4 regions of the Micromonospora palythoicola genome follow, and region 3 is predicted to be linked to each of the others. Evidence: riboswitches for the same ligand, from Rfam matches in the RefSeq annotation. Region 3 holds a riboswitch; each other region holds the start of a gene.
What was found. A riboswitch is a leader RNA that binds a small molecule or an ion and turns the genes downstream of it on or off. The one in region 3 is predicted to bind cyclic di-AMP.
Positions count from the first base shown of each region.

Region 1 (3,899 bases), on a different contig from region 3:
GTACGACACGCCCGGTGACCGGTGCGTGCGGGCCGTCGGTGGCGGTAGCGTGACGAGGTGCTTCCCGCCGCGCCCGCCCGTCCGCTGTGGTGGTTGGCGCGCTGGGCCGCGCGGCTGCTGACCGGGCTCGCGGTCGCCGCCGCCTTCACCCTCGGCGCCTGGGCACTGCCCGACCGGCCCCCCGTCGCATCGCCGGCCGAGGCCGCCGCCGTCGCGCGTGACCTGGCCCGCGACGTCGCCGCACCCCCCGACCTGGCCGGTTTCGACCTGGCGAACGGTCTCGACCTGGTGGCCAGCCTCGACCTGGCGACCGGTCTCGACCGGGTCGGCCTGGCGATGCCGACCGTGCGCGGTGCCGGTGACGCCGACCTGGCCGGGGCGTCCGCGTCGTCGGCCGGGCCGCGCGCCGGTGACGCGGCGGAGGCGTCCGGGTCGCCGAGCGCGCGGGACGCCGCTGACTCCGCCGGGTCGGCGATGCCCGCGACGCCGCCGGCGGCCGGTGGCCAGCCCGGGCTGACGGCGCTCGGCAGCGGCACCGCCGGCGTCACGCGGGGGCCGGCGGCTCCGGTGGCGGGTGTCCGGGTCGCCCGCGCCCCACCGCACGCCTGATCCTGGCGACCCCTTCGTCGCCTCCGCGCCGCGCACCCGCGCCGAGCACGGGCCAGCCCGTTGCCGCCGATCGCGCCGTCGGTGCGCGCCACGACCGGCGGCACCGCCCGCCCGAACCCCGGCAACCGCGCCGCAACGCCGTCCGCTGCCGGTACGACCACCTTCGCCGTACCGATGTCCCTGAGGTGCCGACATGGAGAAAACCGTTCTCTACCAGTTCCTGATCGACGTGCCGCGCGCCGCCGCCATCTGGTCGGTCCTGCTGGTGCTCGCGCTGGGCGTGCTCACCGTGCTGGTCGCCCGCCCGGAGCCGTCCGGACCGGTGGAGAAGACCACCGACCGGGACGCGCTCCGCGCCGCGGCCGAGGAGACCGACCTGCGCCGATACGCCGGGGAGGTGGCGGTCGCGGCAGCCGGCGCCGGCCAGAACGCCGAGCGGCGGCGCACGGCGTGGCGGGTGGCCCAGGGGGAGCTGGACCGCGCCTGGGTCGCGTACGACGAGGCGGAGGCCGCCGCCCGTCGGCTGGCCGGTGTCACCGGACTGCCGGCCCCGCGCACCCCGCGCACCCCGGCCGAGTACGCGGCTCGGGAGCGCTGGCTGCACCGGGCCGCGATGGCTGCCCACTGGCGCGGTGACCTGACCGTCCGGCAGCTCACCGACGTACTGGCGCACCGGTCCGGCTGGGATCCCCGACGTCACCCGGCCGAGCAGGAGGCCGTCATCGCCCGGGTGGTACGCGACAACCGCCTGGCCGCCTATCGATCGGCCGCCGAGCGGGAGCGTGACCTGTGGCGGGCGGCGGAACTGGCCACCGAGGCGGCCCGCAGCCTCTCCGCCGAGGCGTACGCGGCCGCCGCGCGGCTCCGACCGAACCGAGCGCCCGCGTCCGGACGCGCCGTCGTCGAGCGGTCCGACCTGGTCCCGCGTTGGCGTCCGGCTCGGCTCGGCTGAAATTCCGTGAGCCGGGTCACATTGGTTCGAAATTCGGTCACTGTTCGTAGGTGAGACGTTTGCCGCAGTAATCCCCGTCGAGTTTTCTCCCTGCCGTCCGGTTGTCACCCGTTGGTACCCGGAATGCGGTCGGTCCCATTGAACGACGCCAGTTCCCGGATACCCGAAAATTGCCCCGCCCGATCATGTTTAAGCAGGTCAGAGCGGGTTGGCTTCAAGGTGACCGGCCAGTAGTGTCAGCGCGTCCGGTGCGGTAACCGATCGCAGGAAGCGACGCCGTACCGACCCGCTCAATCGTGAACTCACGAACCGGGGACCCACTGCACCACTGGGGTGAATCCGCGAGCCTCGGCCCGCGGTAGGGCGACTTCCCGCCCGAATCCGTCAGCTAACCCGGTCGGCGGTGACGGAAGGAGTACCAACCCTCGTGCAGTCCGATGTGATCTCCCCGTTCCCCCACCTTCACGGCACCGCGGTGCCCGTGCTCGCCGGCCCGACCGCCGCGAGCTGACCCCGGTCATCGCCACCGCCCGGCCCGCCGGGCGTACCCCTGAACGGTCTGTCCCGCTCACCCGGGTGGTCGTCGGCGTCCCGTCGCCGACCCGACCGCCGGAGCCGGTGCGCCGTTCTCCCCTCAGCCCGTGGAGGAATCAGTGAAGCACGCCCTCACCCGCCGGCTCCGCCGGCTGGTCAGCGAACGCCCCTATCAGCTCGTTGCCGGATCCGCCGTGGCGCTCGTCCTGGCCACCGGCACCGGCGCCGCCCTGGCCGGCACCGGGAACACCCCGGCCCCCACGCGGGCCACCACCGCCGCCGAACTACGCGGCGACACGGTGGCCGCGCCGAGCCAGGCGCAGGTCGCGCCGGCCACCGCCGCGCCGAGCAGCGCCGCGCCGGCAAGCGCCGCGCCGGCCAGTCCGGCACCGGCAAGCGCCGCCGCCTCGCCGTCGCCGAAGCCCAGCTCGGCCACCCCGGACCCGGACCTGACCAGCAAGAAAGCGGCACCGAAGCCGCCCGCCTCGAAGGTTCTGGACTACGACCACCAGGCCCAGATCAACGGCTACTACTGCGGTCCCGCCGCGGTGCGTAACGCGCTGAGCGCCGCCGGTGTCGCGCGCAGCCAGGACGCCCTGGCCAGCCAGCTCGGCACCACGTTCGCCGGCACCAACTCGGCCGAGGACACCACCCGCGTCCTCAACGCCGTCGTCAAGGGCGACCCGTACGAGACCACGATGATCCGTGGCGGTGCGGCCACCCCGGCCCAGATGGACCAGCTCCAGGCGGACGTCGTCGCCGCCGTCACCGACGGGCGGGGCGTCGTGGTGAACGTCGCCGGCTCCGTCACCGACACCGACGGCCGCTGGCACTCCTTCCCCGGCGGCCACTACATCGCCGTGGTCGGCTACGACGACTCCGGCCGGCTGGTGAAGATCGCCGACTCGGCCGACGCCTCCTACCCGTCGTACTGGCTCAGCACCATCGACCTGGCCAACTGGGCCGCCACCCGCGGCTACTCGGCCTGATCGCATCGTTCCGCCGCACCCGGAAGCCCTCGGCCCGCTGGCCGAGGGCTTCCGTTTCGGGTACGTCGAGCGGTGGGTCGTGCTGCGTTGTGGGGTCGACGTGGCTCGGGTTTCGTCAGGCGTGGGTCGAGCTGTGTCGACGGGTCGACGTGACTCGGGTCTCGTCAGGCGTGCGTCGTGCCCGTGTCGTCGGGTCGACGTGGCTCGGGGTTCGTCCGGCGTGCGTGCGGTGCGGTGTCGCCGGGGCGACGAAGTTCGGGCTCGTCAGGCGTGCGTGCGGTGCTGCTTCGCCAGGCCGACGAAGCTCGCCCAGGCGGCCGGGGTGAAGACCAGCGTGGCGGCGTCGCGGTTCTTGGTGTCGCGGACCAGCACGACGCCGGGCAGGTTGTCGGCGACCTCCACGCAGTCGCCACCGCCGGCGCCGCTGCGGGTGGACTTGCGCCAGGTCGCGCCGTTCAGATCCATGGCTTCACAACATCCTTCATGCGCTCGATCGACTGGCGGCCGGACAGTGCCTCGTTGCGTACCGTCTCCCACCGGGACAGCAGGTCACTCAGGTCGTCGTCCTTGTCGACCAGGACGCCGCCGAGTTGAGTTTCGAGATTACCCACCCAGCCGCCGTCCGCGCCCCGCGCCAGGATGAAGGGGCCGGTCAGTCCGATGTGCATGGCGATGCCGGTGGGCACCAGGTGCACGCTGATGTTGGGCCGGGTGGCCAGCGCCATCAGGTGGTGCACCTGCTCGACCAGCACGTCCTTCAGGTCCTCGTCGACCCGCCGCAGCACCACCTCGTCGATCACCGCGACGAGTTGCGG
Region 1 covers NZ_JBAGKI010000011.1:102,187-106,085, reverse strand. The annotation lists gene V5O40_RS07585 (hypothetical protein) at 58-609, shown strand; gene V5O40_RS07580 (hypothetical protein) at 803-1,561, shown strand; cyclic di-AMP (ydaO/yuaA leader) riboswitch at 1,839-1,979, shown strand; gene V5O40_RS07575 (C39 family peptidase) at 2,203-3,084, shown strand; gene V5O40_RS07570 (DUF397 domain-containing protein) at 3,349-3,549, opposite strand; gene V5O40_RS07565 (helix-turn-helix domain-containing protein) at 3,540-3,899, opposite strand, start outside.
Region 1: another riboswitch for cyclic di-AMP. It lies ahead of V5O40_RS07575 (C39 family peptidase); the one in region 3 lies ahead of V5O40_RS05325 (coiled-coil domain-containing protein).

Region 2 (3,899 bases), on a different contig from region 3:
GCGACGGGTGGCGCCGCGACCGCCTTCGCGTTCCAGTTGCAGAGCATCAACCGGGTGACCAACTCGTCGTGGTACCCGATCCGGCAGGGCTCGTCGGCCGAGCGGCAGATGAAGACCCAGCTGCGGCAGGGCAACAAGGCGACGCTCAACATCTACCTCGGCGCGCTGAGCAACAACCTGCTCGGCTGGGCGACCTTCCCGCAGCGCAACCTGAACGTGATGGATGGCGTGGTGGTGCTCAGCGAGTCGCTGCCCGGTGGCACCGCCACCAACTACAACCAGGGTGACACCGGCACCCACGAGGTCGGCCACTGGCTGAACCTCTACCACACCTTCCAGGGCGGCTGCTCGGGCAGCGGTGACCAGGTGTCGGACACCCCGGCCGAGGCCTCGCCGGCCAGCGGCTGCCCGACCGGCCGGGACACCTGCTCAAGCTCGGGCCTCGACCCGATCACCAACTTCATGGACTACTCGTACGACGGCTGCATGTACCAGTTCACGTCGGGTCAGGCCACCCGCATGATCAACGCCTGGAACTCCTACCGCGCGGCATAGCGCGAGCGTCGCACCGCGTACCGCGGGTGCCGGCTCCGTCGGACGGGCCGGCACCTGCGGGTGTGGTCAGGCGGCGCGGCGGTGATGCCGCCCGGAGTGGGCCGGCACCGAGCGCGTGGCCTGGGGTGTGGCGCCCGCCGGGTCGAGCCAGACCTGGACCGCCGGACGCGACGCCAGCTCGCTCGGCCCAGCCACCGACTGCTCCCGTCGGGCCAGCATCGCCACGTCGACCGTGAACTCGAACAGGCGCCAGTCGGCGTGCGGGGCGGCTCGCGCCGCGAACGCCAGCCGGGCGACGGTGGCGTCATCGGTGACGGGCCGGGCCCGCCCGGCCACGTACGCCTCGTCGTCGCTCTCCTCCGGCGGGAACGAGTGCAGCGCGTAACGGCCGTCGCGTTCCAGGTCGCGCCGCTTCGGTGAATCGACAACGAAGCAGTAGAGACCGTCGTCGGTGATCACCGGGGAGACCGGGTGCACCCGGGGTCCGCCGTCGGCGCGGACCGTGGCCAGGTAGCCGAAGCCCGGGCCGTACTGCTGCATGAGAAGGCGGATCCCGCTGGCGAGTCGAGGCTCGTCAGCGGCGAATTCGGACCAGGAAGCCATGCCGACATCCTATCGAACACACGTTCGAAGCGGGTAGTCCGACACGCGTGTCGCATACCGGCAGCTATGGTGTGGCGATGCTGCTCTCCGACCGCGACCTGGTCTCCGAGATCAAGGCGGGCACCCTGGCGCTCGAACCGTTCGAGCCCACTCTGGTGCAGCCCTCCAGCATCGACGTGCGTCTGGACAAACTCTTCCGGGTCTTCAACAACCACCTCTACACCCACATCGACCCGGCCACCCGGCAGGACGACCTCACCTCGGCCGTCGAGGTGCCCGACGGCCAGGCGTTCGTGCTGCACCCGGGCGAGTTCGTACTCGCCTCCACGCTCGAGGTCATCTCGCTGGGCGACCAGCTCGCCGGCCGCCTCGAAGGCAAGTCCAGCCTGGGACGACTCGGCCTGCTCACCCACTCCACCGCCGGCTTCATCGACCCCGGCTTCTCCGGTCACGTCACCCTGGAACTGTCCAACGTGGCAAACCTGCCGATCACCCTCTGGCCCGGGATGAAGATCGGGCAGCTCTGCATCTTCCGGCTCTCCTCACCGGCCGAGCACCCGTACGGTTCGGCCGTCTACGGCTCCCGCTACCAGGGTCAGCGCGGCCCGACGCCCAGTCGTGCCTGGCAGAGCTGGCGCACCTGGCCCACCCGCTGACACCGGCGATCCTCAGCCGGGCCGGCCGAAGCTGTGCACCGGGCTGCTGTCCAGCCGCTTCATCTTGACCGGTTGACCCGCCCGGGAGGCGTGCACCACCCAGCCGTCGCCGACGTACATCCCGACATGGTGCAGGTCCCGGTAGTAGAAGACCAGGTCGCCGGGGCGCAGCGCGCCACGACTCACCGCCTCGGTGACCCGACGCTGCCGCGCCGCGTTGTGCGGCAGCGCGACACCGGCCCGCGACCACGCGGCCAACGTCAGCCCGGAACAGTCGTACGCGTCGGGCCCCTCGGCGCCCCAGGAGTACGGCTTGCCGATCTGGGCGCAGGCGAAGGTCACGGCCTCGCCGGCCGCTCCGCCCGGGTAGCTGGCCGGACAGGGCGCCGGCCGTAGCGGGCCACCACCACCCTTCCCGTACGCCCGCAGCCGGAGCCGCTGCAACCTGTCGATCTCGGCGTCGATCTGTCGCCGCCGCTCGGCGAGATCGGCCTCGGTGCGGGTCAGCTCGCCGATCGTGCGGTCCAGGCCGGCCTTGGTCTCGGCGAGTTCGTCGCGCAGGTCGCTCGCGTGCCGCACGTCCTGCTGCTGCACGCGGGCGTACCGGTCGAGCAGGCCGAGCTGCTCGACCACCTCGCCCGGCGACCGGCTACCGAGCAGCGTGTTGACGACCCGGACGTGTTCGCCCTTGTAGGCGCGGGCAGCGAGCTTGCCGACCCGGTCCATGGCCTCGTCCACCTGGCGTTGCAGCGGTGCCATCCGGGCGGCCAGCGCGTCCGCCTCCCGCCGCTTGCCGGCCAGGTCCTGCCGGGTCGCGTTGTGCTGCTCGATGACGGGTTCGAGCCGATTCCAGTCCTCGTCGATCTGGCGCTCGATGTCGGCGACCGTGGGCTCGGCCCGGGCCTGCGTCGCGCCACCGACAAGCATCACGGCGGTCGCGGCCAGGCCGGCGAGAATGCAGCGGTACCAGCTGGAACGCGGCGGGACCGCCGATCGGCCGGGCCATGCCGGCGACGACGGTGGCCGCGGTGCATGATCTGCCACCGGGCTCAGCACTCCTTCTTCCGCTACCGCCTACCGGGTTAGCTGACGGGTTCGGGCGGGAAGGGACGCCCTACCGTGACCGTCACGGATTCACCCCAGGTACCTGGTTCCCCGGCTCGCTCACGAGCGATTCGGCGGTGTCGGACCGTTACCGCCCGGGCTGGGCGGACCTGCCAGCGGCCGACGGTTGCCCAGCGTAGGGACGACCGGCGTCGATACGCAACAGAGCCGCACCATCACTGTGGGTGCTGACATCTGACAATGACGAAGGCCCCCGTCGGCTTGACCGGGGGCCCTCGGGCGTTCCTGGGCGACCGCTCAGGCGGCGGCCGATGGTGGCTCAGCCGGGTCGGCGGAAGCCGGCGAGCGGCATGGTCGTGATTGGCGAGACGTTGACCGGCTTACCGGCCCGCGCCGCGTGCACCATCTGGTTGTTGCCCAGATACAGCCCCACGTGGTGCAGATCGCTGAAGAAGAAGACCAGATCACCCGGGCGGGCGTCGGAGCGGGAGATCGCCTTACCCTCGTTCCACTGTGCGCCGGTGAAGTGGGTCAGCGAGATGCCGGCCGCCCGGTAGGCGTACTGGGTTAGACCGGAGCAGTCGAACGAGTTGGGCCCGGTGGCACCCCAAACATACGGCTTACCGACCTGGGCGCAGGCGGTCCGGATCGCCGTTCGGGCGGCCTCGCTGACCACACCGTTGATGGTCGGGCAGTTGGTCGTCTTGACCGTGGTCACCGGCAGCGACTTCTCCAGCCGCTTGATCTCGGCGTCGATCTGCTTCTTCTTCGCCGCCAGCTGCTTCTGCTTCGCCTCCTGGTCGACGATCAGGGCGTCGAGCTTGGCCTTCTGGTCGTCGTACTTCTTGCGGATCTTCATGACGCCTTCGAGCTCGCGGCGCTCCTGCGAGGCGAGCCGGTCGAGGAAGGCCATCTGCTCGCCGAGCTCGTTCGGCTTCGAGTTGAGCAGCACGACACCGATCTCCTTGGACGGGCCGGTGATGTAGTACCGGGAGGCGAGGTCGGCCACCCGGTTCATCG
Region 2 covers NZ_JBAGKI010000005.1:30,240-34,138, forward strand. The annotation lists gene V5O40_RS03560 (zinc metalloprotease) at 1-555, shown strand, start outside; gene V5O40_RS03565 (pyridoxamine 5'-phosphate oxidase family protein) at 622-1,158, opposite strand; gene dcd (dCTP deaminase) at 1,236-1,814, shown strand; gene V5O40_RS03575 (NlpC/P60 family protein) at 1,827-2,858, opposite strand; cyclic di-AMP (ydaO/yuaA leader) riboswitch at 2,871-3,005, opposite strand; gene V5O40_RS03580 (C40 family peptidase) at 3,199-3,899, opposite strand, start outside.
Region 2: another riboswitch for cyclic di-AMP. It lies ahead of V5O40_RS03575 (NlpC/P60 family protein); the one in region 3 lies ahead of V5O40_RS05325 (coiled-coil domain-containing protein).

Region 3 (3,899 bases):
GGCCGGCTCAGACGCCGACCAGCTCGTATCCGGCCTCGTCCACGGCGGCACGCACCGCGTCGCCGGAGAGCGGTTGGTCGCTGGTGACGGTCACCTGACCGGTGGCCAGGTCGACCTGGACGTCGCTGACTCCCTCGATCGCACCGAGCTCGGTGCTGACCGCGTTGACACAGTGCCCGCAGGTCATGCCCTGCACCTGGTACGTCGTGCTGACCATGCGACTCTCCTCACCAGTTCGCCAGGGTGGGCCACCACCCGATACCCACCGGGGGTATCTCCGGCATCGACCGTACCATACCCCCTGGGGGTAGGTTATTCTTGTCGGCATGAGCACACCCGCGCCGGTCCGTGGCTACACCGCCAGCAAGGACCAACTCCTGGCCCGGTTGCGCCGCGTGGAGGGCCAGGTGCGCGGCATCGAGAAGATGGTCGACGACGATCGCTACTGCATCGACGTGCTCACCCAGATCTCCGCCATCCAGGCCGCGCTGGACAAGGTCGCCCTCGGCCTGCTCGACGGGCACGCCCGGCACTGCATGCACGAAGGTGCCGCCGAGGGGCGCGCCGACGAGATGGCGTCCGAGATGATGGCCGCCGTGGGCCGGCTCATGAAGCGCGGCTGACCCGACCCGCCGACATACCCTCGCGAGCGGCGTCGGGAGGTCGGGCTGGTTACCATTCGCACACGATGGCCAGCCGAAATCCGTGCCGCGCGGCCCGAGGTCGCTGGCGGGCACCCGCCCCCGCCGCCGTCGCGAACCCCTCCCCAGCTCACGGTACGCAGCCGCCCCGCCACCTTCCGGCCATTCGGGCTGCCCCTCGACACGGTCCTCCGGCGGCACTGAACCGTCTCGCCCATCGACACGTACTCAGCCCTGGAATCGTTGGGAGACACTGAATGGGCGCCGACCACACCCGTTCCGCTCCGCCCACCCCGCCCGGGGTGCGGCGGATCCTCGTCGTGACGGTGGTGCCCCTCTTCCTCGCCACCCTGGTCGCCGCGATCGTGCTCTGGCCCCGGGACGCCCCACGTCCCGAGGCCACCGACGACGCCCCCCGCTACCACGGCACGGTCACCCGGGTGGTGAGCGAGCCCTGCCCGTCCAACCCGGCAGTGCCCGAGGGCACCCCGACAACCGCGGCGGGCCCCTGCGGCACGGTCACCGTGCGGGTGCAGACCGGCCCGGACGCCGGCCAGGAGGTGCAGACGCCCATCCCGGCCGGGCCGGGGGCACCCCGCGTCGACGTCGGCGACGACATCATCCTGGTCTCGCTCATCGACCCGGAGGATCCGTCGATCAGCACCTACAACATCGCCGAACACCAGCGCGGCAAGCCGCTGGTGTGGCTGGCCGTGCTCTTCGCCGCCGCCATCGTCGCCTTCGGGCGGCTACGGGGCCTGGCGGCGCTGGGCGGCCTGGCGGCCAGCTTCGCGATCCTGCTGACCTTCGTGCTGCCCGGCATCAGCGCCGGCCGGCCGCCGCTCGCGGTCGCCATCGTCGGCGCCTCGTTGATCATGTTCGTGGTGCTGTATCTGACCCACGGCATCTCCGCGCAGACCTCGGTGGCCGTGCTCGGCACGCTCGCCAGTCTGGTCCTCACCGGGCTGCTCGGGCTGGCCGCCACCGGGGCCACCCACCTGACCGGATTCGGCAGCGAGGACGCCACCACCCTGTCCATGTTCCGGGGGGATGTCGACCTGCACGGCCTGCTGCTGGCCGGCATCATCATCGGCTCGCTGGGCGTGCTCGACGACGTCACGGTCACCCAGGCCGCCGCGGTCAACGAACTGCGTCACGCCAACCCGAACCTCTCCCGCCGGGAGCTGTACCGCTCGGCCACCCGGGTCGGGCGGGCCCACATCGCCTCGGTGGTGAACACCATCGTGCTGGCGTACGCCGGGGCCTCGCTGCCACTGCTGCTCCTGCTGACCGCGGACTCCCGCGCGCTGGGCCAGATCGTGACCAGCGAGTTCCTCACCACGGAGATCGTCCGCAGCGTGGTGGCCACGCTCGGGCTGATCGCCGCGGTGCCGCTGACCACGGCGCTGGCGGCGGTCGTCACCACCGCCGGACGCGGCGAGGCCGGTGCCCGCACCGGTGAACCCACCCCCCTGGTCCCCCGGCCGGCGACGGACCGGGCCGAGGCGCTCCGCGCCCTGAGCACCCCACCCACCCGAAACACGTCCCCCGCCACCCCCTCGGGGTGGCCCGACCCGGACAGGAGCACGGACACCACATGGTGACACTCCTCAACGTGACCGCCCCTGCCGATGCGGCTCGAAACCGTGTCGCTGGTCACTCAAAGCGATTACGAAATGACGCATCTAGTCGGGTTCGGGGCGTAGAAGCACAGATGGACTGTCGGGTAACCTCACTGCCGGTCACCGCCGAAGGCGCGCAGCGGCGCCTGCGGTGCCACCGCCCAATCGCCCTCAGGCGAGCCGGGGACCCAGGTAGGTGGGGTGAATCCGCGAAAGCGGTAGGGGCCACTTCCGTCCCGAACCCGTCAGCTAACCCGGTCGGCGGTCGATGGAAGGGAAAACAGTGACGGCACCCCTACGCCGCTGGTTGACACCCGTGGTGGCCGTGTTCGCCGCGTTCGCCGTGTTCGCCGGCCCGATGCCGGCCACGGCCGCACCGAACGACCCCAAACCGGCGGAGCACGACGACGACCCGCCGATGCTCAACGATCTGATCGAGGCGACCACCCGGGACTACTCCAAGGCCAAGGCCAAGCTGGAGAAGTCCAAGAAGCGCCAGCTCCAGCTGGCGGTCGAGGTCCGTGCCGCGCAGGCCGACCTGGACGCGCTCGCTCCCCAGGTCGCCGAGATCGCCACCCAGTCCTACCGGACCGGCCGGGTCGGCGCGATCGCCATGTTGTTGCAGAGCGGCGCACCGGACTCGTTCATCAACCGGGCCTCGGCGCTCGACGAGCTGAACCTGGTGAACGACAAGAAGCTGGGCGAGGTCAACGCGATAAAGCTCCGCGCCGAGCAGGCCAAGCTCGCGCTCGACGCCGAGGTGCGCGAGCAGAAGAAGCTGACCAACGACATGGCGCGCAAGAAGAGCGAGGCGGAGAAGTCCCTCCGGCTGGTCGGCGGCGTCGGCCTGACCGGCGGACTGGTGGACGCCACCTCGCCGGTGGCCCGGATCGGGCCGAACCGCTCCTCGGACGGCGGGTGGAAGCCCGAGTCGTGCAGTCAGAACGACCCCACCACGTCGGGCTGCATCACGCCCCGGACGCTGCACATGTACAAGGAGGTCAAGCGGGCCGGGTTCAACCGGTTCGTCGGCTGCTTCCGGCCGGGTGACAAGTTCGAGCACCCCAAGGGTCGGGCCTGTGACTGGTCGTTGCAGAACAGCGGCTTCAGCCCGTGGCACAACAACGACACCCGGATCTACGGCAACAACCTGGCGGCCTTCCTGGTCCGCAACGCCGACCGGCTGGGCGTCTACTACGTGATCTGGAACCGCCAGATCTGGTTCGCGGCGACGGAACGCTGGAGTTCCTACAGCGGCCCGTCCAACCACACCGACCACGTGCACGTGTCACTGCTCTGATCGCCCGGCGCGACGCACCGAGGGCCGTTCCGCCAACCGTGGCGGAACGGCCCTCGTCGTTCCGGACGTCGTCGTCGGTCGCGGATCAGGGCGCGGTCGCCATCGCGCCGGCCAGTTCGGCGGGTTCCGCGGCGACCGCCCGCACCTCACCGGCGGCCAGTCGGTACGACATGCCGACCACCGCGCACCGCCCGGCAGCCACCTCCGCCGCGAGGGTCGCCGACGAGTCCAGCATCGTCTCGACGGTTCGCGCGATGTGGATGTCCACGATCTCGTCCAGCTCCTGCACCCCGGCGTCCTGCGCTCGGCGTAGGCTCGGCACCACCGCGTCGACCA
Region 3 covers NZ_JBAGKI010000007.1:101,688-105,586, reverse strand. The annotation lists gene V5O40_RS05340 (heavy-metal-associated domain-containing protein) at 8-217, opposite strand; gene V5O40_RS05335 (metal-sensitive transcriptional regulator) at 327-623, shown strand; gene V5O40_RS05330 (YibE/F family protein) at 899-2,245, shown strand; cyclic di-AMP (ydaO/yuaA leader) riboswitch at 2,412-2,542, shown strand; gene V5O40_RS05325 (coiled-coil domain-containing protein) at 2,547-3,563, shown strand; gene V5O40_RS05320 (carbonic anhydrase) at 3,649-3,899, opposite strand, start outside.

Region 4 (3,899 bases), on a different contig from region 3:
CCGCTCCCCCGGCTCGGGGGTCACGATCGTCTCCGGTGGCCCGGGCACCGGCAAGACGGCGGTGGCGCTGCATCGCGCGGCGTACCTGCTCTACACCGACCGCAGCCGGTACGCCGGTGGCGGCATCCTGGTGATCGGCCCCTCCTCGGTCTTCGTCGAGTACATCGCCTCGGTGCTGCCGTCGCTCGGTGAGGACACCGCCACCCTGCACTCGCTGGGCACCCTGTTCCCCGGGGTGGTGGCCACCCGCACCGACCCGCCCGACGTGGCGGCGGTCAAGGGTTCGCTGCGGATGCGCCGGGTGCTGGAACGGGCCGCCCGGGACGCGGTGCCCGATGCCCCGCCCGAGCTGCGCCTGCTGTACCGGGGCACGCTGCTGCGGCTGGAGCGGGCCGAGCTGGACGCCATCCGCGAGCGGGCGCTGCCCCGTGGCGCCCGCCGCAACGAGGTGCGTCGGGCGGGCTTCGACGGCGTGCTCGCCGCGCTCTGGGCGCAGGCCCGCCGGCTGGGCATCGCCGGGCTGCCGGAGCAGCGCGCCTTCGAGGACGAGCTGATCGACCGGACCGATTTCCGCGACTTCCTGAAGGCGTGGTGGCCCCGGCTGCATCCGCGGCACGTGCTCGCCTGGTTGGCCGATCCGCAGCGGTTGCGCCGGTACGGCGCGGGACTGCTCTCCGGTGCCGAGATCCGGCTGCTCGGCTCGGCGTACCGGGGGTTGGCCACGGATGGTCCGACCGTCGCCGACGTCGCGCTGCTGGACGAGCTGGACGCGCTGCTCGGCAAACCGATGCGCGCCGCCCGCCCGAAGCGGGACCCGTTCCAGTTGGCCGGTGGGGTACGCGAGCTGAGCACGTTCGCCGACCGGCAGCGGGCTGCCCGGCAGGCCGCTCGGGAGCGCCCCGAGGACTACCGCGACTACGCCCACCTGGTGGTCGACGAGTCCCAGGACGTCTCACCGATGCAGTGGCGGATGGTGGGCCGGCGCGGCCGGTTGGCGTCCTGGACGGTGGTGGGCGACCCGGCGCAGACCGCGTGGACGGGGGATCCGCAGGAGCTGGCCCGGGCCCGTGACCAGGCGCTGGGTCGCCGTCGTCGGCACCGCTTCACCCTCACCACGAACTACCGGAACTCGGCCGAGATCTTCGCGGTGGCGGCGGCCGAGATCCGGCGGGCGTACCCCGATCTCGCGCTGCCCACCGCGGTCCGCTCCACCGGGATCGATCCGGTGCGGCTCGTGGTGCCGGCCCCCGAGTTGGAGGCGACCGTCGTGACGGCCGCCAGCGCCCTGCTCGGCGAGGTGGAGGGCACCGTCGGGGTGATCACCCCGGTGCCCCGACGGGATCAGGTCGCGGCCTGGCTGGGGGCACGTGGCGGCGATCGGTTGCAGGTGGTGACCAGCCTGGAGGCCAAGGGCATGGAGTACGACGGGGTGGTGCTGGTCGCCCCGGCGGAGATCCGGGCGGAGCCCGGCTCCGGTGTCCGTACTCTCTACGTCGCGCTGTCCCGGGCCACCCAGCGGCTGACCACCGTCGACCCGACCGGTTAGCGATCACGAGGCCCGACGATTGCACTCATAGCGATGTTGGCATAGGTCCGTCCCCGGCTCGCCGGACGACGGAAGGTGTCTGGGTGGGTGCCGGCCATGACCACCACCACGCTGCGGTGTCGACCGCCGCGCGCCGCCACTCCGGCCGGCTGTGGGCGGCGTTCGCCCTGCTCGGTGCGCTGACGGTGATCGAGGCGGTCACCGCGTTGCGGACCGGTTCGCTGGCCCTGCTCTCCGACGCCGGACACATGTTCACCGATGTGCTGGGCATCGGGATGGCCCTCGCGGCCGTGGCCGCCACCCGGCGGGCCGACACCGACCCGCAACGCACCTTCGGGCTCTACCGGCTGGAGGTGCTCGCGGCCCTGGCCAACGCGGTACTGCTCTCGGGCGTCGCGGTGTACGTGCTGGTCGAAGCGGTACGTCGCTTCGGAAATCCGCCCGAGGTGCTCGCCGGCCCGGTTCTGGTGGTGGCGGCGCTCGGCCTGCTCGCCAACGTCGCCGCGTTCGCACTGTTGCGTCCGGGTGCGCGGGAGAGCATCAACCTGCGGGGGGCCTACCTGGAGGTGCTGGCGGACCTGCTGGGCTCGCTGGGGGTGATCGCGGCCGCCCTGCTGATCGCGGTGACCGACTGGTGGTGGGCCGATCCGCTGGTGGCGGTCGCGATCGCCGGGTTCATCCTGCCCCGGACCTGGCGCCTGGGCCGGGCGGCGGTACGCATCCTGGTCCAGGCCGCACCGGAACACCTGCAGGTCACCGCCGTGCACGACCGGCTGGCCGCGGTGCCGGGCGTGGCCGGCGTCCACGACCTGCACGTCTGGACGTTGACCTCCGGCATGGAGGTCGCCTCCGCACACCTGACCGTCAGACCGGACGCCGATGTCGGCACCGTCCTGGCGGCGGCCCGTTCGGCGCTGCGCGAGGACTTCCAGATCGACCACGCGACCCTCCAGGTCGAGCCGCGTACCGACCCCGGGGGTTGCGGGGCGGTGCGGTGGTGACCAGGCCAATCGGGTAAAAGTAGGTTGTTGTCCGATTTGCTCTGGTTCACTAGTCAACAACCGAACACCAGCAGTAACAGCAGCTGCACCGGTCACGTGCGCACCGGTAGGCTCTGACCCGGCCATCGCCAGGCGGCACCCACCGGTGCCGGCGGCGGCCGCCGCCTAATCGCCCGCCAGGGCGAACCGGGGAACCATGTTCCTGGGGTGTATCCGCGCCAGCGGTAGGGATCTTCCGTCCCGAACCCGTCAGCTAACCCGGTCGGCGGCTGACGGAAGGACATGTGCATGCCAGCAGTGGCAACGGTAAGACCGGCCGCCCGTACGGCGGCCCTGATCGCCGCCGCGCTCGCCCTCACCCTCGGCGTCGCGCTGGCTCCCTTCTCCCCAGCGACCGCCGCACCGCAGGCGTTGCGGGCGGCGGCACCGGGAGATGTGGACGACGAGGGTGGCACCCCGGCCCTACGGGCCCAGCTGGAGGCTGCCAGCAAGGGCTACCTCGACGCCAAGACCGCGCTCGACCGCTCGGTGAAGCGGCAGAAGAAGCTGGCCGAGCGGCTCAAGACGACCGAGAGCCAGGTCGCCGAGCGCGGTACCAACGTCGCCGAGATCGCCGCTCAGGCGTACCGCACCGGACGGCTGGGTGCCGCTTCGGCGCTGCTCAACAGCGGGTCACCGGCCGGTTTCATGGATCGGGCGGCGGCGCTGGACGCGGTGGCCGCGAACGAGGACCGCGCGCTGCGGGAACTCCAGACCGCCCGGGACGAGGTCAGCGCCACCAAGCAGGCCCTGGACGCGGAGATCCAGGAGCAGCGCAAGCAGGTGGCCGTGATGGCCAAGCGCAAGGACCAGGCCGAGCGGGCGTTGACCGTGGCCATCGAGCGGGACGAGGCGGCCGAGCGGGCCAGGGCCGCCGAACGGGCCGCCCGGTCACCGTCGCGTAGCGGCGGGTCGAGCCCCACCGCCAAGCCGGCTCCGCGCAACTCCGACGGGTCGTGGCCCTCGGAGTCGTGCAGCGTCAACGACCCCACCCCGGCCAACGGCTGCATCACCCCACGCACCCTGCACGCGTTGAAGCAGGCCAAGTCGGCCGGCTTCACCCGGTACGTCTCCTGCTACCGCTCCGGCGGCTCCGGCGAGCACCCGAAGGGTCGGGCCTGCGACTTCGCGGCCCAGAAGAACGGCTTCGGCGGGGACGCCACCGGCGGTGACCGCTCGTACGGCAACAACCTGGCGGCGTACTTCGTCAACAACGCCGACCGGCTCGCGGTGCTCTACGTGATCTGGTACAGGCAGATCTGGTTGCCCAGCAGCGGCTGGAAGTCGTACAGCGGTGCCCGTGGTGACCCGTC
Region 4 covers NZ_JBAGKI010000009.1:115,766-119,664, forward strand. The annotation lists gene V5O40_RS06630 (HelD family protein) at 1-1,546, shown strand, start outside; gene V5O40_RS06635 (cation diffusion facilitator family transporter) at 1,630-2,547, shown strand; cyclic di-AMP (ydaO/yuaA leader) riboswitch at 2,700-2,831, shown strand; gene V5O40_RS06640 (coiled-coil domain-containing protein) at 2,836-3,899, shown strand, end outside.
Region 4: another riboswitch for cyclic di-AMP. It lies ahead of V5O40_RS06640 (coiled-coil domain-containing protein); the one in region 3 lies ahead of V5O40_RS05325 (coiled-coil domain-containing protein).